DNA from 4 places in the Arthrobacter sp. Sr33 genome. Region 3 is predicted to be linked to each of the others. Evidence: riboswitches for the same ligand, from Rfam matches in the RefSeq annotation. Region 3 holds a riboswitch; each other region holds the start of a gene.
What was found. Region 3 has a riboswitch for cyclic di-AMP ahead of ACX80T_RS13665 (M23 family metallopeptidase). Riboswitches for the same ligand answer to the same signal wherever they lie in the genome.
Positions count from the first base shown of each region.

Region 1: it holds a riboswitch for cyclic di-AMP, as region 3 does, so the genes downstream of both, ACX80T_RS03190 (LysM peptidoglycan-binding domain-containing protein) here and ACX80T_RS13665 (M23 family metallopeptidase) in region 3, are expected to answer to the same signal.
Region 2: it holds a riboswitch for cyclic di-AMP, as region 3 does, so the genes downstream of both, ACX80T_RS06440 (M23 family metallopeptidase) here and ACX80T_RS13665 (M23 family metallopeptidase) in region 3, are expected to answer to the same signal.
Region 4: it holds a riboswitch for cyclic di-AMP, as region 3 does, so the genes downstream of both, ACX80T_RS13925 (C40 family peptidase) here and ACX80T_RS13665 (M23 family metallopeptidase) in region 3, are expected to answer to the same signal.

Region 1 is NZ_JBTNDD010000002.1:57,175-62,694, reverse strand. Features, by position in the region: gene ACX80T_RS03210 (Lrp/AsnC family transcriptional regulator) at 1-257, shown strand, start outside; gene ACX80T_RS03205 (isopenicillin N synthase family dioxygenase) at 317-1,342, opposite strand; gene ACX80T_RS03200 (universal stress protein) at 1,515-1,946, opposite strand; gene ACX80T_RS03195 (VIT1/CCC1 transporter family protein) at 2,203-2,931, shown strand; cyclic di-AMP (ydaO/yuaA leader) riboswitch at 3,074-3,252, shown strand; gene ACX80T_RS03190 (LysM peptidoglycan-binding domain-containing protein) at 3,255-4,154, shown strand; gene ACX80T_RS03185 (DsbA family protein) at 4,316-5,056, shown strand; gene ACX80T_RS03180 (cytochrome c biogenesis CcdA family protein) at 5,056-5,520, shown strand, end outside.
Region 2 is NZ_JBTNDD010000003.1:281,045-286,564, reverse strand. Features, by position in the region: gene ACX80T_RS06455 (FecCD family ABC transporter permease) at 1-353, shown strand, start outside; gene ACX80T_RS06450 (ABC transporter ATP-binding protein) at 355-1,242, shown strand; gene ACX80T_RS06445 (siderophore-interacting protein) at 1,239-2,375, shown strand; cyclic di-AMP (ydaO/yuaA leader) riboswitch at 2,481-2,664, shown strand; gene ACX80T_RS06440 (M23 family metallopeptidase) at 2,726-3,364, shown strand; gene ACX80T_RS06435 (diacylglycerol/lipid kinase family protein) at 3,391-4,353, opposite strand; gene ACX80T_RS06430 (SGNH/GDSL hydrolase family protein) at 4,461-5,231, shown strand; gene ACX80T_RS06425 (MarR family winged helix-turn-helix transcriptional regulator) at 5,290-5,520, shown strand, end outside.
Region 3 is NZ_JBTNDD010000010.1:98,766-104,285, forward strand. Features, by position in the region: gene ACX80T_RS13650 (HNH endonuclease) at 1-54, opposite strand, end outside; gene ACX80T_RS13655 (NlpC/P60 family protein) at 289-1,152, opposite strand; gene ACX80T_RS13660 (NlpC/P60 family protein) at 1,182-2,015, opposite strand; cyclic di-AMP (ydaO/yuaA leader) riboswitch at 2,021-2,184, opposite strand; gene ACX80T_RS13665 (M23 family metallopeptidase) at 2,310-3,110, opposite strand; cyclic di-AMP (ydaO/yuaA leader) riboswitch at 3,113-3,286, opposite strand; gene ACX80T_RS13670 (metal-dependent transcriptional regulator) at 3,425-4,132, opposite strand; gene serC (phosphoserine transaminase) at 4,381-5,508, shown strand.
Region 4 is NZ_JBTNDD010000011.1:9,531-15,050, forward strand. Features, by position in the region: gene ACX80T_RS13915 (alpha/beta fold hydrolase) at 1-765, shown strand, start outside; gene ACX80T_RS13920 (NAD-dependent epimerase/dehydratase family protein) at 762-1,766, shown strand; gene ACX80T_RS13925 (C40 family peptidase) at 1,993-2,889, opposite strand; cyclic di-AMP (ydaO/yuaA leader) riboswitch at 2,893-3,069, opposite strand; gene ACX80T_RS13930 (hypothetical protein) at 3,244-3,486, shown strand; gene mutM (bifunctional DNA-formamidopyrimidine glycosylase/DNA-(apurinic or apyrimidinic site) lyase) at 3,891-4,889, opposite strand; gene rnc (ribonuclease III) at 4,898-5,520, opposite strand, start outside.

The DNA.
Region 1 (5,520 bases), on a different contig from region 3:
CCGCAGAGCTTGACCAGCACAGGATCGATGTTGCCGTTGAAGGGCTCCGCGCCATTCCCGAAATTGTCGAATGTCTTGCACCCGCAGGAGAAACAGACCTTCTCTGCCGGGTTGTCGCTCGCGACCCGGACGACCTCTACCGAGTGTCAGAAGAGATTCGCCTCTGCCCCGGAATCCTGCGAACCAGAACCAGCATGTTTCTTCGCCAGCCCATCCCCTACCGGATGAGTCCGCTGCTTGCGACGCTGGGTGGCTAACCCAACGGATCGGTACAGCGGTTCCGCTGCGCTTCATGCCTGGTGACTGTCTACGTTCCTTATTGCTGCCCTTGCTGCTGCAGGAGGTCGGCGTGGTGAAGCGCGGCAACGTTTGGGTGGGCCCGCAACCGATAGCGCAGAGCATTATCCCCATAGGTTTCAAGGATTGGGCTGTTGGTCGGGTCCACCGACAGCCCCTGGGCCTTGGCGTGAAATTGCGGGCTCATGCGCAGTGCGGGCATGGTGGCATCCAGCGCCGGATTGTAGAAGAAGGGCAGGGAAATCCTGTCGGTTCCGGTACCAGGTGAGATGACACGGTGCAGTGTCGCCTTGAGGTAGCCGTTTGTCGCCAATTCGAGCATTTCACCGATGTTGACCACGAACGTTCCAGGAACCTGGGGTACGTCGACCCACTCTCCTTGGTATTCGACCTGGAGTCCGCCCTTTCCCGGTTCCACCAGGAGCAGTGTGAGCACTCCGCCGTCGCGGTGCGACCCGACGCCCTGTTTCGGCTCGTTGCCGGACTCCCCCGGGTAACGCACGATTTTCAGCATCGGGAAGGCGCTTGAACCAAAGGCTTCATCGAAACTGTCCTCCGGTGCACCGAGAGACACAGCAAGCGCCCGTAAAAGGTCGAGGGAGATGGCACTCAGTCGCTGTGTCCACTCAGAGACGATCTTCCGCATCTCGGGCAATTCAGCCGGCCACAAATTGGGGCCTTCCAACCGCCAGTAGTCAGCGACCCCTGCCGCCGGTTCCACAGCGTTGCGCTCGACGCCAATGTCGATCTGCTCTCGCCAGTCCACCGCCCGATCAGTCAATTCGGCGCCCATCCTCGTGTAGCCACGAAACTGGGGGCTATGAACGTTCTCCAGCTCGAGTTTTTGCTCCTCCGACAAGTCGAAGAAGCGTCTGGAGGTAGCGAGCATGGCGTCAGTGAGCTCCTGCGGGATGCCATGACCTGCCAGGTATAGGAATCCGACCTCGTGCATCGCATTGCGCAATTCGTCCCGGAAGTCCGATGCCTCCTCGGGGCCTGCGTTCAGCTGAGAGTAATCCAGGACGGGCAGTGATTCGAGTGACAAGTTCTTATAGTCCTTTACAACGCGTTTCGGAAACCGAAGTCCGTATCCGCTTCAATGTTACGACTCAAGCCGAAGAGACGAACGATCCCGTTGCGAAGTATGTCGATCTGACTTTGTGGCCCTGCGCAGTCCTCGCTTCAGCCCAAGCCGCAGCTTGGGAGCTGCAGTGAAATCAGGAGGCGGTCTTCACGACGAGCACGTCACAGGGTGCGTTATGTACGACACTCCACGCAACGCTTCCCAGAACCCGTCGAAGCCCCTTCATTCCCACGTTGCCTACCACCAGCAATTGGGCACCGACACGCTCGGCTTCCTCGATGAGGACATCCTGCGGCTTGCCCCGCCCCGCAGCGGGGCGCACCTTCACGGAAGGGTGTTGCTCGCGCAGTTTCACTGTAACTTGCTCGGCCAACTTGAGAGCCTGCTCTGCATCATCCAGTATCCAAGTGTCGTTGCCGATATGGACAACTTCCGTGTTACCCGTAATGTGCGCGCTGACCACCACAAGTTCTGCATCGAGGCCTTCGGCAAGAGTCGCGGCGCGCGATGCTGCCTTGTACGCGGTCTCGCTTCCATCCACACCAACAATCACACTTCCGGTCATGACGTTTCCTCCTCGAACTTCGAACCGCAATTGCGGTATGTGGTGCCTACTTGGTTCGCTTACCTTACTCGGTCAAAGAATCCCATGCCTCTTCGCCGACGCCCGGATCAAAACGGCCGGCTCGGTGACTATTGCAAGCCCCTTTCAGCGCCGCAGTGGAGCAGAGCGAATTCCGTCGAGGTCACCCGAATCGGAATCCCGACAGGAGAGCCGATCCTTACTGGTGTACTGGCTCGTGGGGGCCTACATTACGGGCATGACTAGTTATCCCGTACCAGGCACGCATAGTGACGAACCCCATGACAACACCATCCATGGCAGGCTCAATTGGCTTCGAGCGGGTGTGCTTGGAGCCAATGATGGGATTGTCTCGGTCGCTGCCCTCGTCGTCGGAGTTGCGGGAGCGACAACGGCAACCCCCGTGATTCTTGCCGCTGGCATTGCCGGTCTTGTCGGCGGTGCGATATCCATGGCCCTCGGAGAGTATGTGTCCGTGAGTAGTCAGAAAGACAGCCAGCAGGCCCTCATCGCCAAGGAACGCCTTGAGCTTGAAACCGAGCCTGAAGCGGAACTTGCGGAGCTGGCCGGAATCTACGAATCGAAGGGGCTTAGCCAGGACACAGCCCATCAGGTGGCAGTGGAACTCACCAAACACGATGCCCTGGGGGCCCATCTCGAAGCTGAACTCGGATTGCGCGAGGACGCCGTGGCGAGCCCGCTAGCTGCTGCGGCCGCATCTGCGCTGGCCTTCACCCTTGGCGCGATCCTGCCCCTGCTGACGATTCTTCTGTTTCCAGAGGAAACTCGTGTCCTCGCGACCTTCGTCGCAGTCCTGATTGCCCTCGCCGTAACCGGCTACGGCAGCGCACGGATTGGCGGCAACCCGGCGACGCGCCCGACCGTAAGGATCGTTCTTGGCGGCGCGCTGGCATTGGCAGCCACTTTCCTTATCGGGTCACTCCTGGGCACCACGGGAGTGGTCTGACGCTCCACTGATGCCTGGGAATCGCTCTCTCTTCATTGAGGTTGCCAACCAGGGAGGCGCCGTCAGTGTAAATGTTTGTACATTTCGTTTTTCCGAGTAGGTTTAATACAGTGCCCCACTGAAGGTGGGGCTTATCGAGGCCTTTTACCGAACCCAGCCAAAGGCCTTGGTCCTTTAGATAGGAAGGCTGGGGCGGGGAAACCATAGGTGGGTTCTTTAGGAACCCTTGGGGTGAAGCCGGGCGGGGCGTTTGTCCTCGTGCGGCCGGGTGTCTCCCATCCGAATCCGACAGCTCACCTCGTAGGTATAGGGAGAGATTATCCATGTCATCAAATACTGTGCGCGCCCGACATCGCGCCGATACGAAAAGCCGTTCGATTCTTCTCCTCAGCAGGCAAGCCGTCCTGCCTCAGGGGGGACCCAAGATCGCCGCGCTTGTGGTTGCTTCCGGAATGCTTGCGGCGGGAGCAAGCCCCGCCCACGCTTCGGCGATCGCCCACCCGGCGCAGGATCACACCGTTTCATCGTTCTCATCGGCTGCTTCACCAGTCGAAGTGGAGGGGAGCCCCACCAATCAAGGCACTGCGTACACCGTGAAGTCAGGTGATTCGCTGGGCGCTATCAGCGTTCAGACAGGTGTGGCGTTGCACAAGCTGCTGAGCCTAAACCAGCTCACCGTCGCGTCAATCATCTACCCGGGAAACACCATCGTGCTGTCCGAGGAGTCGAATGCCGTGACTGCTGCACCGGTTGCCTCTGGCTCCGCAGCCTCGTCATCAGCGGTTTCCGACTTTAGCGTGAGTACACAAAGTGCATCGATCAGTCCCCTGAGTAACCGGGTGAGCAGCGAGTCAGGAAATATCTGGGATTCCTCGGACGCTCCCCAGAGCGGTACTGCCAACAGCCGTATTCTTGCCTTCGCCAACACGCAGTTGGGCGCTATTCAGGACTGCACCGTCCTGGGCGAAGGGGCATTGCGAGCCGCCGGGGTGATGGGGGTGGGAGACGAGTCCCCTGAGTCCTTGATGGCCTTCGCTACTCCGGTATCAGATCCCCAGCCCGGCGACTTCGTCTACTACGCCGACGGCGGGATGGGCTTTTCACACAACGCCGTCTACCTCGGCGACGGACGAGCCATCCACAGCGGCTGGAACGGTAACCAGACCGTTGAGGAATCCGTCAATGTGGGTTCCGGTCCTGTCTATTACCGGGTCAACATCTAGTTATCCAACCTCGCTGGCGGGGCTCTGACCTCGCTGACAGCGGTGTTTCTCGGACGCGCCCGGACACCAGATCCGACAAACAGGGATCTGGTGTCCGGGTGAATCCCCCTTTTCCCTCCCCTTGTGCCTTCCCAGGGGGCGCACGATGCCAGGAGTAATGAATGCCACAAGAATCTGATCAACGAACCGCGGGTGTTCGATCGGCCACCCTCATCGCTGCCCTGCTTGTCGCCGCGCTCATCCTGATTATTGGTTTGATCGCTTCCCAGCGAGCCTCCTCACCCGCTTCAGATGGATCAGGAACAGACGTCGCAGAGGAATCCGGCGGCCGGGAGGAAGAAAAGTTCGATTTATCCCGGCGCATCGCCGACGACCCGTTAGCAATGGGTGAGGTCGACGCCCCCGTTGTTCTAGTCGAATACGCCGATTATAGATGCCCGTTCTGCGGGGTTTTCTCGCGCGAGACATTGCCGGCGTTGGTCGAGCAGTATGTAGCTAGCGGAGAACTAAGGATTGAGTGGCGAGATTTACCTGTTTTCGGGGCTGAGTCTCTTGATGCTGCAGTTGCGGGCCGGGCAGCAGGGGAACAGGATAGGTTCTGGGAGTTCAATAAAGCCGTCTTCGCTGCGGCCCCCGACCGCGGACATATCAGCCTCCCGCGCGAGGAGCTGATCCGCATCGCAGAAGAAGTTGGGGTAGCCGACATCACGGCGTTCACAGCGGATCTGGACTCAGAGGAGCTCAATCAGGCTGTTCAAACCGACGCTGAGGAAGCCGCAGCCCTGGGAGCTACCGGAACACCCTTGTTTCTGGTGAACGACATCCCCATCTCGGGCGCCCAACCAGTAGAAGTATTTGAACAAGCCATTGAGACTGTGTTGGCAGAAACCAGTCCCCAGTAATGCTAATCGGATACAGCGGGGCGTTCCTCGGTGGTCTCCTCACCCTCCTCAGTCCGTGCTCAGCATTGTTGCTGCCAGCATTCTTCGCGTATGCCTTCAGCACAAAACGGCAACTGGTCGGCCGGACCTTGCTCTTCTACGCAGGATTGTTGTGCACCCTCGTACCCCTGGGGGTCTTCGCTGGCACCCTGGGGTCTCTCGTCACCACTGACCGACACATTCTCATCGGGCTCGCAGCCGCCCTTATGATCGTTTTGGGTCTCATTCAGATCCTCGGTGTCCGCCTACCGGCATTCATCCGTACCCGGTCCGCGACTGGCGGTTCCGGCGGTTCCGTCTTCGTCCTCGGATTGGCGTACGGGGTCGCAGGAGCCTGTACCGGACCTATCCTTGGGTCAATTCTTACCGTCGCCGCAGCTGGCAGCAACGCCGTCTACGGCGGAATTCTGCTCGCCATCTATGCA
Region 2 (5,520 bases), on a different contig from region 3:
GACTGGAACTGGGCGACGATACCGCCGCCAGTCTCGGCATCCGGGTCGAACCATCGCGGCTAGCTCTGATCACCGTCGGAGTGGCCCTGGCTGCCGTTGCCACTGCCGCCGCCGGGCCGGTGGCGTTCGTCGCCTTCCTCGCCGGCCCGATCGCGCGCCGCCTCGTGAAGGGCGCCGTGTCTCTCACCGCGGCCGGACTGGTGGGCGCGGTGATAGTTCTCGCCGCAGACTTCGTGGCAGCCAACATGATTCCCGGTGTGTCACTTCCGGTCGGCGTAGTAACAGGCGTCCTCGGCGCCCCGTTCCTGCTGTGGCTGCTCGTGACCGCCAACAGGACAGGACAGGGAGGCTGAGATGGCTCTGACAGCCAGCGAGCTGACACTCGCATACGACGACCGCAAAGTGGTCCAGGACCTCACCGTCGAGCTGCCGGCCGGCAAGGTCACGGTGATCGTCGGTGCCAACGCCTGCGGCAAGTCCACCCTGCTGCGCGGCCTGGCCCGCCTGCTGAAGCCGTCGGCCGGCGTCGTCAACCTCGACGGCAAGGACATCCACTCGCTGTCCACCCGCACCGTCGCGCGGATCCTCGGGCTGCTTCCGCAAACACCGGTAGCCCCGGATGGGATCACCGTCGCCGACCTGGTGGGTCGCGGCCGCTACCCGCACCAGGGCTGGTTCCGGCAGTGGACCAACGACGACGACGTCGCCGTCGCCTCCGCCCTCCAAGCCACCGACACCCTTGAGCTCGCTGACCGCTTTGTCGATGAACTGTCCGGTGGGCAGCGGCAGCGGGTCTGGATCGCGATGGCCCTGGCCCAGCAAACCGACATCCTGCTGCTGGATGAACCCACCACCTTCCTCGACGTCACCCACCAGGTGGAAGTACTGGATCTGATCACCGACCTGAACCGGCGCGACGGCACCACGGTGGCCATCGTGCTCCACGACCTGAACCTCGCCGCACGCTACGCCGATCACCTCATCGCCATGAAGGACGGCCAGATCGCCGCGCAGGGCAGTCCCGCCGAGGTGGTGACTGAGGAGACCGTCACCTCGGTTTTCGGTCTGCAATGCCGCGTCATCCCGGACCCCGTATCCGGCACACCCATGGTGGTGCCGGTCGGCCGGCACCACTCAGGCGACGGAGCTACTCAGCCGTCACCCGAAACGTCCACCGGGCAGGGGTTCCTGCCTAATCCGCAGGACACGCTGTCCGCGCACCACCTGGAGGCAGCAACATGACCGAAGTCAGCAATCGCACGGCCCGACGGAGCGAGCGCGCATCCCAGCGCACCGATGGAACCGTTTCGGCGGTATCAGCCTTCGACGTCGTCGTCACCCGGGTGCAGCGCCTCAGCGACAACTTCCAACGCATCACCTTCGGCGGGTCCTGCCTGAGGGACTTCGGGGTGCAGGGGCCAACGCTCGACCTGCGGATCAAAGTCATGATCCCCGCCACCCGCGACGACGATGCCCCCCGCGTGAACATGCGGGAGCTCCTCGAGTCACCGCCCGAGGGCTCGGGTTGGTATCAGCGGTGGCTCGCGATGGACCCCGCCGAGCGCGGCGCCATGCGCACCTACACCGTCAGGGCGGCCCGGTGCGATGGTGACCAGCCAGAGATCGACGTCGACTTCGTGATGCACTTCGATGCTGAGGGGAACGGGGGGCCGGCGTCGCTGTGGGCCGCCGCCGCCACCCCCGGCGATCGGATCTGGCTGATCGGCCCGAACGTCCACGCCGCCACCTGCACCACCGCCGGCTCCTACGGCGGGATCGAGTGGCGTCCGGGGCTCGCCCAGCAGGTCCTCCTCGCCGGCGACGAGACAGCTGTCCCCGCCATCAGCGCCATTCTGGAGTCCCTCCCCGCCGACGTCGGCGGGCACGCCTTCCTTGAAGTGCCGGACCACGCAGACTTCCAGGCTGTGTCCACCACCTCAGCGGTGGAAATCATCTGGCTCGCCCGGGGGGAACGCCCCCACGGTGAACTGCTGGACGCGGCGGTCCGGGATACGGTTCGGGTGCCCGGCTGGGTGTCGCTGGCCGCGCCGTTCGCCGTCGGAGTCGATGCCAGCTCCCGCGCCGGGCTGACCCTCGCCGCCGCTGCCGCAGCCACAGCAGGCCCCGAGCCGGAAGAAGTGAACATTGACGAAACGATCCTGTGGGAAACCCCGCAGCGGCTGAACGCGTCAACGCTGAATTCCTCGCTGAACCCGGACCGGCCCTCCGGTGCGCTCCCGTTCTATGCCTGGATCGCGGGCGAGGCCGCGGTGGTCCGTGGGCTGCGGCGTTATCTGGTGCGCGACGTCGGGATTGACCGCAAGCAGGTGGCCTTCATGGGGTATTGGCGCAGGGGCCGATCTGAACTTGGCTAGTCGCCACGCCGTGATCTGTGTAACGAAATTATAACTTCTCGGCTAAGCACTCTATTCTTATAGGGAGCCATCCGCATCATTGTGGCTCCCGGACTGCACGCCTAACCCTGTCAGCAGCCGGCCCCCAATTCACCGTGGCAGGGGTGGAGGACCCATCTTCGGCAGTTTTCTGCCTTGGGGTGCAGCCCTTCGCAAACCACTCTTCCGCTCACTGGAAGAGCAGCAGTGGGCCGAGTCAACTCTTGCTCGAATCCGACAGCTAACTTCACCGGCGTTGCAGAGAGGCTCCTGTTTTGCTCCAGCCGGTCACGTCCGGGCGCCGCCGCGCGTCCGCCCCGCCTAAGTCCATCTTGAAATCCAACCGCCGGTCAGCTGTGCTGGCCGTGGGAGTCCTCGCCGCAGCGGCGGGCCTCGTTCTCACCGCAGCCTTCCCCTCGCCAGAGGCTTCCCCCTCGGCAGCCCCTACCGCCGGAACCGGCCCCGCCGTAGCCGCACCGGTTACTGCTGACGCTGAAGCAGAAATTGATTTCAGCAAGGAGTCCCCGCTCGCGACGGCCGCAACCCCGAAGGCCAAAACCACTGTCCTGTCCAGCGACGCGGCAGCGTTCACCACCCCGATCAAGGGTGCCGAAATTGCTTCGTCGTTCGGCTACCGGGTGAACCCGATGGGCGGGTACGGCGACGAGCTGCACACCGGGACCGACTACTCAGGGGCTTGCGGTACGCCGGTCCTCGCATCACGCGCGGGCACCGTCGTGGAATCCGGGTGGCATGCCTATGGTGGTGGCCAGCGGATCGTGGTGGACCACGGCGGGGGCCTCCAAACCTCGTACAACCATCTCAGTGTGCTCGGCGTGACCGTGGGGCAGAAAGTGGGCAAAGCCGAGGGCCTGGGCGCCGTCGGCAGCACCGGCAACTCCACCGGATGCCACCTCCACTTCGAGCTCCTGGTCGACGGCGAAAAAGTCGATCCCCAGACCCGGCTCTAACCCGGCCCGGGCCCGGCCCTCGCGGCTTAGGGCTCCGGGTGGGTGACGACTGCTGGATCCTTCTTGCCGTAAGGCATCCGCAGGCGCAACGAATTAGCGTCCACGCGCAGGACCATGTGGGTGCCCTTGCCGAGGGGGTCGCCGTCGAGCTGGATTTCCTGCGGCTCGTCGAGCTGGATCTCGGCTTCCTTGCACTGGAAGTACTCGAGCGATGGGTCCTTGCCCTTTCCGCGGGCAAACAGCTTACCCACGACGCCAAGCCAGCCGAGCCGGCCGGTGGGCGCCACGGTCATGATGTCCAGTAGGCCGTCGTCAATCTTGGCGCCGGGGAAAATCTCCAGCCCGCCCATGATCTTGCCGCAGTTGCCGCCCATCACGCTGCGCAGCCGACGCTCGATGACATCGCCGCCGTCCAGTGTGATCCGGGTGCGTGCAGGCTTGCCGCTCAGGTTCCGGATGCCGGCGTCGACGTAGGCCAGCCAGCCCACCTTGTCTTTGAGGTCATCACGGGTGTCAGCCATGATCGACGCGTCAAACCCCAGCCCCGCCATCACCAGGAACACGTGCGAGTCCTGGGCGCGGTCAACGGTGACATGGACGACGTCAACGTTGCGTTCGGTGCCGAACAGGGCTGCCTTGGCGGCCTCCTCCGGATCGTCGACGGCGATGTCCAGGTTCCGGGCCAGCAGGTTGCCGGTGCCGAGCGGGATCAGCCCCAGTGCGACGCCGGTGCCGTTGACGACCTCGGCCACGCAGCGGACCGTTCCGTCACCGCCAGCGGCGATCACCACGTCCACGCCGGCATCGACGGCTTCCTGTGCCTGACCACGGCCGGGGTCATCAACCGATGTCTCCAGGTACAGCACCTCGTCCCACCCCTCGGCAGCGCAGAGCTCCGAAACGATCGCACGAATATCAGCCCCGGTGTTCTTGACCGGGTTGATGATCAACGCGGCGCGCTTGGTCCGAGTGTCGGAGGGCTGGGTCATGATGTCCTTCTCAGGTTGTGGGGAGGGGAGCAGGGTGCACTGCAAAAAGTTATCAGTCTGCTTGCAATGCCACCTTATCGCGCGGCGGGAGCAGGTAGCCTCTTCTAGTGGAATTCTCTCAACGATATGTGGCCCTCGGTGATTCGTTTACGGAAGGCGTCGGCGACTGGCATGAAGCCAGCCCCAACGGGGTGCGGGGGTGGGCTGACCGGGTGGCCGAGCAACTGATCCTTGCCGACAGCTCCTGGGGATACGCGAATCTCGCCGTCCGCGGCAAGAAAGTGCGCCAGGTCCTCGACGAACAGGTTGACCGGGCCCTGGCCCTGCAGCCCACGCTGATCACCATCTACGCGGGTGGCAACGACATCCTGCGGCCGCGGATCGACATTGACGCGCTGATGGCCGCCTACGACGACGGCGTGGCCCGCCTTGCGAGCTCGGGCGCCGCCGTGGTGCTGTTTACCGGTTTTGATTCGGTGGGGTCGGCGGTGTTCGGCAAGACCCGCGGGCGGACGGCCATCTATAACGAACTGGTCCGTGAAATTGCTGACCGGCACCACGCCGACGTGGTGGACTACTGGCGGTTCAGGGAGTTCCAGAATTGGGGCTATTGGGACACTGACCGGATGCACATGTCCGCCGCCGGACACACCCTCATGGCCAGGCGGGTGCTCGAAGTGTTGCGGGCCTCCCACGAGATCGACCTGCCCGAGCTGGAGGCCGCGCCGGCGTCGTCGCGGATAGATCAGCTACGAGCGGACGCCCAGTGGGCGCGCGACTATCTGTCGCCGTGGGTTGGGCGGCGCCTGCGCGGCGTGTCTTCGGGGGATGTGCTGACGGCCAAGTACCCGGAGCTCACCCGCCCGGCGTGGGCCTAGGGTCCCAGCCGGCCGGCGGGGCCCCGGTGGCAAACGGTGTCTGTGCCAGAATGGCGGGATGAGTGGTGTCCGATGGCTGAATCCCGAGGAGCGGCAAGCCTGGCTTGCGCTCTACGCCGTCACCACCATGCTCCCTGGCACGCTGGACGCCCACCTGTTCCGGCAGGCCAAGATCACGCTGTTCGATTATCACGTCCTGGCGATGCTTTCCGAGACTGATGACCTCACCCTCGCGATGAGTGAACTCGCTGCCCGGTCGAATGCGTCACTGTCCCGCCTGAGCCATGTG
Region 3 (5,520 bases):
GAAGGTCACTACCGCCAGCGGCTCATATCCAGCATTCAGAACGAGAGTGCGCATGCACATTCCTCTTTGCCGATCAGGCCTCTACCCCTATCGCCGGGGTCGCAGGCCGAAATCCTGACTCCTTTTGAGTAAGGGTAGTTCGGCTGACGCTCGGTTAGCTAATTTTGATGGAGCTGGTCCACGCGTGTCGTCGCGGACCGATCGCCTTGACAGTCCGGGCGGCTGCCAGACGCACAAAAAGACCCGGAGGAAATTCCTCCGGGTCTTTTGTCGTCATGCGGGGTGTTCCTAGCCGCCGACGCGGATGAAGACTGGGCCCGAACCAAGGTCGGCTGGAGCGACCACAGTCTGGTTGCCGTTGAACCCACCGTGGACTGCCTGGCCGCCACCGATGTACACAGCGATGTGGGCCACTCCGGCTCCGCCATCTGTGTAGTAGATGAGGTCACCTGGGATGGCTTCGCCGGCGCTGACCGTGCGTCCGAGGGACAGGTACCCGGCTGGCCAGCCGTGGAAGTTGATCCCTGCTGCTGCCAGGGCGTTGCTCACCAGACGGGTGCAGTCCTGGGTGACTCCCAGCTGAGCCTGTGCTGCGGCCGCGATTGTTGCTGCCTTCCCTGAGGATGCGGCTGGGGCTTTCTGCGCGACGGGGGCCTCGGCTGCCGGAGCGGCCTGTGCTGGAGTGGTCCGGACGGGCGCTTCCGGCTCGACGTTCACTGCAGGTGTTACGGTAACCGGCTCTACGGTTTCGGGCTCAGCGGCCGGGGCCACGGCCGGAGCCTCTTCGATCTCCACAACGGTCTCAGCCTGAACAGTGACTGCTGGGGCTTCGACGACTGCTGGGGCTGCTACGGCTTTGACCGGGGTGCGGTTGAACGCAATGTCGGCGTCTGCGGGAGCTTCGACGGCGGCTGGAGCGGCCTGGATCTCCAGCGCGGAGGTCAGGGTGGTCCGTTCGGCTGATTCGAGGGAGAGCTCAGCAGCGTTGGCCGATACCCCACCGGTCAGGACAAGGCCTGATGCTGCGGCGATTACAGCTGCCTGACGGCCCATGCCGCCAGCGTTCTCGGTTACTGCTTTGGCCAGAGCCGAGAAGTTGGTGTTGTGGCGCTTATCGGCACGGTGACGTGCAATAGCTGTGCGAGTTGTCATTTTTGCGTTCTCCAGGGTTCGGTGTGGTCTTAGCTAACGCGGACGAAGCTAGCGCCGGGGAGGTCGGAAAGGGAATGGAGGTCGGTGTTCATGCCGTTCAGGCCACCGCTGATGACTTGGCCGTTTCCGACGTAGATGGCTACGTGGCCGGCGGTGATTACCAGGTCGCCCGCCGCTGGAGAGCCAACAACTGATCCGAAGGCGAAGAAATCGCCAGGCGCAATGTCGCCAACGGACTTGCCGACGGAGCGAAGTGCCTTCTCAACCATGGCGGTGCAGTCCTGCCCGACACCGATCTGGGAGTAGGCGGATCCGACCAGACCAGCGGCGATGTTACCGGAAGGGGCAGCCTTGGGGGCTGGCTTTTCGGCTGCGGGCGTCTGGGCTGGCGCAGCTGGTGCGACTACTGCTTCTGCTGCGGGCGCCTCAACTGGCGCTGCCTCGACTGGCGCTGCTTCCTGCACGGCGGGCTCTGCCACCATTTCGGCTACCGGCTCAGCGGCGGCTGTTATTGGCTCGATGACGTCGGCCTGCACCTCGACGACTGGAGCAGCTACGGCGGCGGGCGTCGCCGACACGGCTGCACGCTCGAAGGTGATCTCGGCGGTGGCGGGAGCGCTTACGGCGTCAGCCGTAGCAGCAATCGAGATCAGGGGGGTGGAGAGCTGAACGACACGCTCGGACTCACCGAACCCGTGGGCTGGCAGTCCGGCGGTCAGGACGAGCCCTGACGCTGCGACGATGACTGCTGCCTGGCGGCCGACGGAACCAGCGTTCGAGGAGACGGCGCTTGAGATGGCTGTCAGGGGGCTGGTGTGCGTACGGGCGGCCCTGTGGCGGCCCAGAGAAGAGCTAGTTGACACGTTCGATTGCCTCTCCCAATTGCCTGCGAGGTGAGCTGTCGGATTCGGATGGGAGTCACCCGGCCCTCTGATTCCCAGTGGAATCAGACGACTTAACCCCAAGGATTTCTTGCGAAATCCACTAATTGGTTCCCCCGCCTCTGCCATGCGAATTGTGCGAACGGAACCTCAGGCAGTGGCAGAGCTAGGCGATCTGCTCGAGGGTGCCAAACCTATTAGAATTTGGCACGAGATTGACGGTACATGAGATTGACCGCAATGTCACATTCCGGTCACGAAACGGTGTGTCCTTGGTTACAGCCAGCCCATGGGGTCCACGGCCTGACCGTCAACCATCACTTCAAAATGCAGGTGGCAGCCGGTGGATGCACCGGTACTACCGCTCTGGGCGACAACCTCACCGCGGTCCACTGACTGCCCCTCCTGGACACTGCTGGACGAGAGATGGTTGTACGTGGATTCGAGCCCGTTGCCGTGATCGATGACCACGCGGTTTCCACCGCCATAGGGGTGCCAGCTGGCAAAGGTGACAGTGCCGGACGCTGCCGCGAACACTTCAGTGCCGCACGAGCTGCTGAAGTCCTGACCTGAGTGGAGTTCCCCACCCAAACCGGTAATCGGGCTGACCCGGTAACCGAACGGGGACGTGACAATCAGCTTGTCCATGGGAGCTGACAGGGAGCCGCGGGCCGCTGCAGGTACAGCCGCTGAGTCTGCAGCGGTCATGATCTCGCTGAGCTTGGCGTCTGCGTCAAAGGTGCTCTGCAATGCGGTGCGGCTGAAGTCGACCAGCGCCGCGTCGGGAACGCTGATTTCCCGGGGCGCAACAGTCGCCTGCACGGTGGGCGCAACGGCTACGGCGGCCGCATTGTCGTCCTGCGGGGCCGTCCCCGCGGTGGTGGGTAGCGTAACGGTCAGCACCAGCCCGGACGCGGCGGCGGCGATGGCGAATTTTTGGCTCATCCCGGTGAGCGAAAAGTCGCCCCTGACCCGGGTTGCTCGTCGTCGTCGTTCGAGTCGTTGCGCGTCCCGAGGACGCACGGCAGGTACTGGGGCGCCGGCACGGCGGCGTCCCGAAGCATGGTGCTTCGACAAAGGGTCCCTTTCGTATATGCCTGCGAAGTTAGCTGTCGGATTCGAGTTCGGGAAGAAACTCGGCCCTGACCGGTCCGCCGAAGCAGCACCGCGTCCGGACTTCACCCCAAGGCGGCTTATCAGCCGCCGTCTGATGGGTCCTCCGCCCCTGTCACGGGTCTCAGCATCCAAATCCGCTGACAGGGTTAGGCGTGCGGTTTGGATAACGCTGATGTATCAACGTCAGCTTTCCATCATCCACGACCAGAAGCAAAAGAGATACGTTCGTTATCTTTTCCTGTGGATAACTTGCGGCAATATTGTGCCGTGGAGGGTTAGAGAGCCGGCCCGGCGACCGACACGAACACGTGTGCGGCGACCTCCGGCGGGAGCTCCAGCGCGCCCTCGATACCCTCGACCCTGACCGACACATAGTCGCCGGCCGCCTGCACGCCGATGACCGTTCCGGGCCGCAACCCACCCTCATCGAGTTGGGAGAGCAGTTCCGGGTCCACCTGAATGGGCTCGGCCAACCGGATAAGGGTAATCACTGACCCCTGAGGATTGGCGCCGATCACCGACAGGAGGCTGCGGACACCGTCGGTGAAGCCTTGGGTTGGCGGGCCGCCCAGGGCCTCAAGCCCCGGAATAGGGTTGCCGTATGGAGACTCGGTGGGCTTCCCCAGCAGCTCGTACAACCGCTGTTCAACCCGCTCGCTCATCACGTGCTCCCAGCGGCAGGCCTCTTCGTGGACATAAGCCCAATCCAGGCCAATCACGTCGGAGAGGAGACGTTCGGCGAGGCGGTGCTTGCGCATCACCCCGATGGCGCGACGGCGGCCAAGGTCAGTGAATTCGAGGTGGCGATCGCCCGAGACAATCACCAGCCCGTCGCGCTCCATCCGGCCGATGGTCTGGGAGACGGTGGGACCGGAATGGCGGAGCCGTTCAGCGATCCGGGCGCGGAGGGCAACAATGTTTTCCTCCTCCAGTTCCAGGATGGTCCGCAGATACATCTCAGTGGTATCGATGAGGTCCGTCATGCGGTTCAGCTCCTAGGCACTGGTGCGGGATGGAACAGCGGGCAGCTTTCGCGGTGGGAGCGCGGCACATATCGCCAGCGCCGAACACAAGTTCTACGCTCACCAAGGTTAACCCATTTACCAGAGGCCGCGGCAATCAGCGGCAACCGGGTGCCCGGTCGGGACATGTTCACAAATGCCACCAGGGGCGGGTAGTGCGGCAGAATGTATCCCGTCTTGTGTCGCACGCTTACCCCCTTGGAGAGACCATGAGCATTTCCCCGGACCAATTGATCCCCGCTGGCCTCCTTCCCGCCGACGGGCGTTTCGGAGCAGGCCCGTCGAAGGTGCGCGACGAGCAGATGGAGGCCCTCGCGCAGGCCGGACGGACCCTGCTTGGCACGTCCCACCGTCAGGCGCCGGTGCGCAACCTTGTCGGTTCGGTCCGGGAAGGCCTGAGCCAGCTGTTCAACGCGCCGGCCGGCTACGAGGTGGTGCTGGGCGTTGGTGGGTCAACAGCGTTCTGGGATGTGGCATCCTTCGGGCTGGTGCAGGACAAGGCCCAGCACCTGTCGTTCGGGGAATTCGGGGCGAAGTTCGCTTCCGCCACCAACAAGGCGCCCTTCCTCCAGGCATCCTCGGTGATCACCTCGGCCCCGGGGACGCGCCCCACCCCTGAAGCGGAAACAGGCGTGGACGTCTACGCCTGGCCGCAGAACGAGACCTCCACCGGTGTGGCAGCACCGGTGCACCGGGTCGACGGCGCCGCACCGGATGCCTTGGTCCTCATCGACGCGACGTCGGCCGCCGGCGGCCTGGACGTGGATGTCAGTGGGTCCGACGTCTACTATTTCGCTCCCCAGAAAAACTTCGCGTCCGACGGCGGCCTGTGGCTTGGCCTGTTCTCGCCGGCCGCGCTGGAGCGCGCAGCCCGGATCGCGGCGACCGACCGCTGGATCCCTGATTTCCTGAACCTCCAGACGGCCATCGACAACTCTTTACTGAACCAGACCTACAACACCCCGTCCCTGGCCACCCTGGTGACTCTCAACGCCCAGGTCGAATGGTTGAACCAGAGCGGCGGTCTCGAGTTCGCTGCGGCCCGCACCGCGGAGTCCGCGGGGCGGGTCTACCAGTGGGCGGAAGCGTCCGACGTCGCCACCCCCTTCGTCACCCGCGCCGAGGACCGCTCCAATGTCATTACGACCATCGACTTCGACGACTCCGTTGACGCTGCGTCACTCGCGAAGGTGTTGCGCGCCAACGGCATTGTCGACGTCGAGCCGTACCGGAAGCTGGGCCGGAACCAGCTGCGCATCGCGACGTTCGTCTCGATTGAACCGGACGATATTTCAGCCCTGCTGGCCTGCATCGACTTCGTGATCGGCGGACGCTAGCCCTCCGCCGCC
Region 4 (5,520 bases), on a different contig from region 3:
TTGCTGACCGAGCTGCTGGGTATCCTTCCCGGGGCATCGCTGCACACGCCCTACGGCATGACCGAAGCGTTACCCGTGACCGACGTCGACCTCGGGTTGATCCTCTCGGCCGAAGCCGATGCAGCAGCCGGGAATGTGGTTGGCGCTGGGAACGGCGTCTGTGTGGGCAGAGCTGTCTCGGGCGCAGAGATCACCGTTAGTCCCCTCAACCAGGAGGGTACCGCCGACGGCGACCCCACCACCGATGCCGGTATCACTGGGGAAATCCTCGTCCACGCTCCCCACGTCAAAGAGCGTTACCACCGGTTGTGGATGACTCAGCGTGAGAGCTCTCGCAGCGGCGGCTGGCACCGCACCGGAGATGTGGGCCATTTCGACGGCGACGGCAGGCTCTGGGTCGAGGGCAGACTCCCCCACATCGTGACTGCGTCGACGGGTGTTGTGACCCCGGTCGGGGTGGAACAGGTGCTGGAATCGGTCGACGTCGTCGGGCTGGCCGCGGTGGTTGGTGTTGGTCCGGCAGGCACCCAGGCGGTCGTTGCAGTGGTTGAGACCATTCCCCCGGTCAAGAAGCCTGGCCTGGCCGGAGCTGAGCTGGCGGCTCAGGCACGGAATGCGGCCCGGTCCGTCGGCGTGGAGTTGTCGGCAGTGTTGGCGGTCCCGTCGTTGCCCACCGACATCAGGCACAACGCGAAGATTGACCGGACAGCGGTTGCGGTGTGGGCTGCCGGGGTGCTCGCCGGCGGCCGGGTCGGCAAGCTGTGAGGGTTCTCGTCACCGGTGCCAGCGGGATGCTGGGCCGGGTTACTGCCGCGCTCCTCCAGGCGCAGGGTCACGCGGTCAGGACGTTTCAGCGGCGCCCATCCGGTCTGGCTGGCGTTGAAGACAGCCTTGGATCGATCACCGACCAGACGGCAATCCACCGCGCTGTGCAGGGCATGGATGCGGTGGTGCACCTCGCGGCGAAGGTTTCCTTCGCGGGTGCTGCGGCTGACTTCGAGGCAATCAATGTGGAGGGCACCCGTGTCCTGCTCGAAGAGTCGCGCGCGGCCGGTGTGCGCGACTTCGTCTTCATTTCCTCGCCGTCGGTGGCGCACGTGGGTGAGGCACTCGTGGGTCAAGGTGCCACTGAGGCCACTCCGGCTCTGGTGCGCGGCAATTACGCGCAGACCAAGGCTAAAGCCGAACTGCTCGCGTTGGACGCCAACAGCGAAGGTTTCAGGGTGGCAGCGGTCCGTCCCCACATTGTGTGGGGTCCCGGTGACACGCAGCTGGTTGAACGGGTGCTGGAGCGTGCGCGTGCCGGGCGCCTGCCGTTCCTTGACGCCGGCACCGCCCTGGTCGACACCACCTACGTGGATAACGCCGCCGCAGCGATCGGCGCAGCCTTGAGCGGCATGGATCGGTTGGCTGGACAAGCTGTGGTGGTCACCAGTGGTGAGCCCCGCCCGATCGGTGAATTGATCGCCGGAATCTGCCGGGCCGGAGGGGTTCAGCCGCCGCGGTGGGCCGTTCCTGGCGGTGTGGCACGGGTCGCGGGATCCCTGGTGGAATTCCTCTGGCAGCGCGGCGGGATCGAGAGTGAACCGCCGATGACCCGTTTCCTTGCGGAGCAACTATCGACTGCACACTGGTTTGATCAGCGCAGGACCCGCGAGTTGCTCGATTGGACGCCTACGGTGTCAGTGGATGAAGGTCTGGCCCGCCTGGCACAGCATTACCAGGGGAACCAGCATTACCAGGGGAACCAGGCTTCCCTCTCCTAGCGATCCATCGGAGCGTGGAGACGTCCCTGACTGTCAGTTCGTCCCCAGGTGAGCTGGCTCGGTGGTGGCACGCAGTTTTCCGTTGTCGTATCTTGACCCGTCGGTTGCCTCGGTGTCATTGGCTTGCCCTATCGGGGACCAAAGCGTCCGGAAAGCACGAATGCGCCACCGGATTTCTCCGATGACGCATTCGGGTGCTGACAACCGTACCGCTGACGCGGAGGGTTTAGAGGGTGTAGTACCCAACCAGTGGCATGGCGCTGACCGCGTGGACCAGGGTGCCCTGGCTCGGGTTCAGTGCGCTGACCATCTGGCCGCCACCGATGTAGATGCCGATGTGTCCGCCGCCGTTCTGGACGACAAGGTCGCCGGGCTGAGGGTTGCTGGTGGGGGTCAGCGCGCCCATCTGTGCCTGGCTGGTGCGGGGCAGGTCGATGCCGTGCTGAGCGTAGACCCACTGCACGAAGCCCGAGCAGTCCCAGCCGCCTGGCGAGGTGCCGCCGTAGACGTAGGGGGAGCCAACGAGGCCCTGTGCTGTTCCGGCGATCCCTGCGCTGGAAACCTGTCCGCCGGTGGATGCTGCTCCCATTGGCTGGATGGTCTCGGAAGCGGTGGTAATGCCCAGGGTGCTGGTTTCGGCAGGCGCCGGAGCGGCTGCTGGTGCAGCAACTGGGGCGGGAGCAGCAGCCGGAGCTGGTGCTGCAGCCGGTGCTGGTGCTGATACCTGAGTGGCCTGGCCGGCGTTGCCGGACAGTGAGATGACGTCACCTGGGTAGATGATCGAATCCCAGCCGAGACCGTTCGAGGCGAAGATGGCCTCGATGCTGACGCCGTAGGTGCTGGCGATGCTGCCCAGAGTATCTCCGGACTGAACGGTGTGAGTGGTGGAGCTGGCGGCGGTCGTCTGGGCAACTGGTGCGGAGACGGCGGCCGGGGCGCTGACGTTGACTTCGCCTGCAGCGTTGGCTGGGAGTCCGGCGCTGAACATCAGACCTGATGCGGCGACGACTACAGCTGCTGGACGACCGATGGCGCCAGCGTGAGAGCTAACTGCCTTGGAAACGGTCTGCATGGCGCTTGGTGGGGTTGCACGGTGGCGCGCGATATAACGGTTCTTGGACATGATGTTGCCTCTCCCAATGCCTGCGAAGTTAGCTGTCGGATTCGGATGGGAGCCACCCGGGCGCTGTGCGCCTTCACCCCTAGGTCGTCTGGCGACGACCACTACTACTGGTTCCCCCGCTTCTGCCTGATGTGTGCGAACGGACCTTACGACGGCGGCAGAATTAGGCAATCTGTCGAAAGGACGCTGAGTTGAACGGAACCCAACGTGCGGTCCACTGTACATTTCCTGGTCCGGGTTTGTCACATTTAGGTTACGGCGGCAGTATGCTGTTGGATGTCCCAGGTCGGGGCGCGGGTCCGACCGTGGAGGGCTGAGGCAATCCAACACGACCTGCAGGAATTCCGCCGGGGCGTGAACGAGCATCGAATAGGTGACACGGAGAATCCGTGCTCGACCGGTGGTGAGCAGGTTCCATCGGCGGCGGTCTTCGGCGAATTCGGCGGGACCACTGTGATGGTTGCGTCCGCCGGGTTCGATGCCCAGCTGTCCTTCGACGAACAGATCAAGCCGTCCCACACCCTTGATGTACACCTGTGTTTGGACGCTGAGTCCTGCGCGGCGCAGGTGGGTGACGCTCACATGGAGCCACGATGATGGACGCAGCACCCAGAGGTTTGGTTGCGTTGCGGCACTGATCCAGGCCAGTTCAGCTTTGGCACACGATGCAGTGAGCAGACTCCCAGTGATGCCGGGTAGCGCAAAGACTCCTGGCCCGGGGTTTACCACCTCACCCTTTGCGAGGGCCGCGCGGAGGTGACCAGATCCCAGACCGGCGCGGGTGAGTTCCCTACGGCGTGCCACGCCGCCTAGTTCTTGCAGTGTCTTGACCGTGTCCATGCCCAATGGTCGCCCTCTTTGGGGGTGTCAGTGCGGCGTCACCCGTTCTATGTGGGTAAGTCTCCTTGGTGGAGCGGGAGTGGGACTGGGGCTAGTGGGCAACGTGGCACAGGTGAGGTGCGAGGGAGTGCTGAACCAAGGATCCCGGCTGCAGGGATGCGCTACCAGCGGCCGTTGCGGGGCTTCGGCTGACACCGCGGGCAGCTGAACGACGAACGGTTCATAAACATCTCGCGGCGGATCAGCGAAAGGCCGTCAAAGAACGGGTCGGCGGCGCAGCGGGTACAAGGTTCGCCCTCGCGGCCATAGGCGTTGAGGGAACGTTCAAAGTAACCGGAGCTGCCATTGACATTCACATAGAGCGAGTCAAAGCTGGTGCCGCCAGCGTCGAGCGCCCGCAGCATCACATCACGGCAGGCATCAATCAGCCGTAGGGCATCGGCCCGGCGCATGACATCCGTGGGGCGGGCATAGTGGACTTTGGCTGCCCACAGCGCTTCGTCGGCGTAGATGTTGCCGATTCCCGATACCAGTCCCTGGTCCAGTAGCGCTCGTTTAATTCCGGTCCTGCGTCGCCGGAGCTTTGCGAAGAAGTCATCGAAGGAGAATGCCGGATCCAGCGGATCGCGGGCTATATGGGAGGCCTCAACCGGGATCAGCGGCAGTGGACTCTCCCCCAGCCCACCCGGATGGCCGTCTGTGGTCGACACCATCGACGTCACAAAGAGGCCGCCGAAAATGCGCTGATCAACAAACCGAAGCTCCTGCGGCAGGGGTCCGGCATCAGGATCGTCGACAGCCGACAGGGTGAGCCTGACCCGCAAGTGCTTTTCCTCGGGCAAGCCTGCGTCTTTGACCAGCAGCTGGCCGCTCATGCCCAAGTGAGCCATCAGGGCCACTGGCGCGACACCACTCGTGCCACCACTCGTGGCAGTCCCACCAGCCTCGGCCGGAGGTGCCAACGGCATCCACAGGAACTTTCCCCGCCGCACCACGTCCAGCACCCGGGCTCCCACCAGATTGCCGGCGAAGTCTTCGGCGCCCAGCCCGTGCCGGCGGATGGAGCGGACATCAAGGATGTCGACGTCGTCAATGGTTCGTCCCAACACCCAGCGGGCGAGGCCGCGACGCACCACCTCAACCTCGGGAAGTTCAGGCATGGTACGGCTTAGGCTGACTCGGCCGAACCGGGGGCGGCAGTCACGTCAGAAGCATCAGCAGGGCCAGTGCCATTGGCCGGGGTCGACACCGAGTAAGCGGCCGATTTGGGTTCGTGGGCGAGGTGCCGGAGCATCTTCCACGACGCGGCGGCTGCCTCCTGCTCGGCTTCCTTCTTGGAGGGGCCCGACCCGGAGCCATACGGCAGTCCGCCGACGATGAGGAGGGCTTCGAAGGTGCGTGCGTGGTCGGGGCCGGAGCCGGTGACCTTGTAGTCAATGGCGCCGAGCCGGCGTGCCGCGGCGATTTCCTGGATGCTGGTTTTCCAGTCGGTGCCGGCGCCCATCGCTGCAGCACTGCCAAGCAGCGGCGCGACAAGCCGCATCACCATGGCCCGGGCAACTTCAATACCGTTGTCCAGGTAGGTAGCGCCAATAATGGCCTCCATCGTGTCAGCGAGGATCGAGGCCTTGTTCTTGCCGTTGGTCAGCTTCTCCCCCTGGCCCAGCAGCACATACTCGCCGAGGTCCAGTTCGCGGGCAATCCCGGCCAGGGCACGGGTGCTGACGACGGCGGAGCGTCGTTTGGCGAGATCGCCCTCTGACAGGTCGGGGTTATCCCGGTACAGCGCAT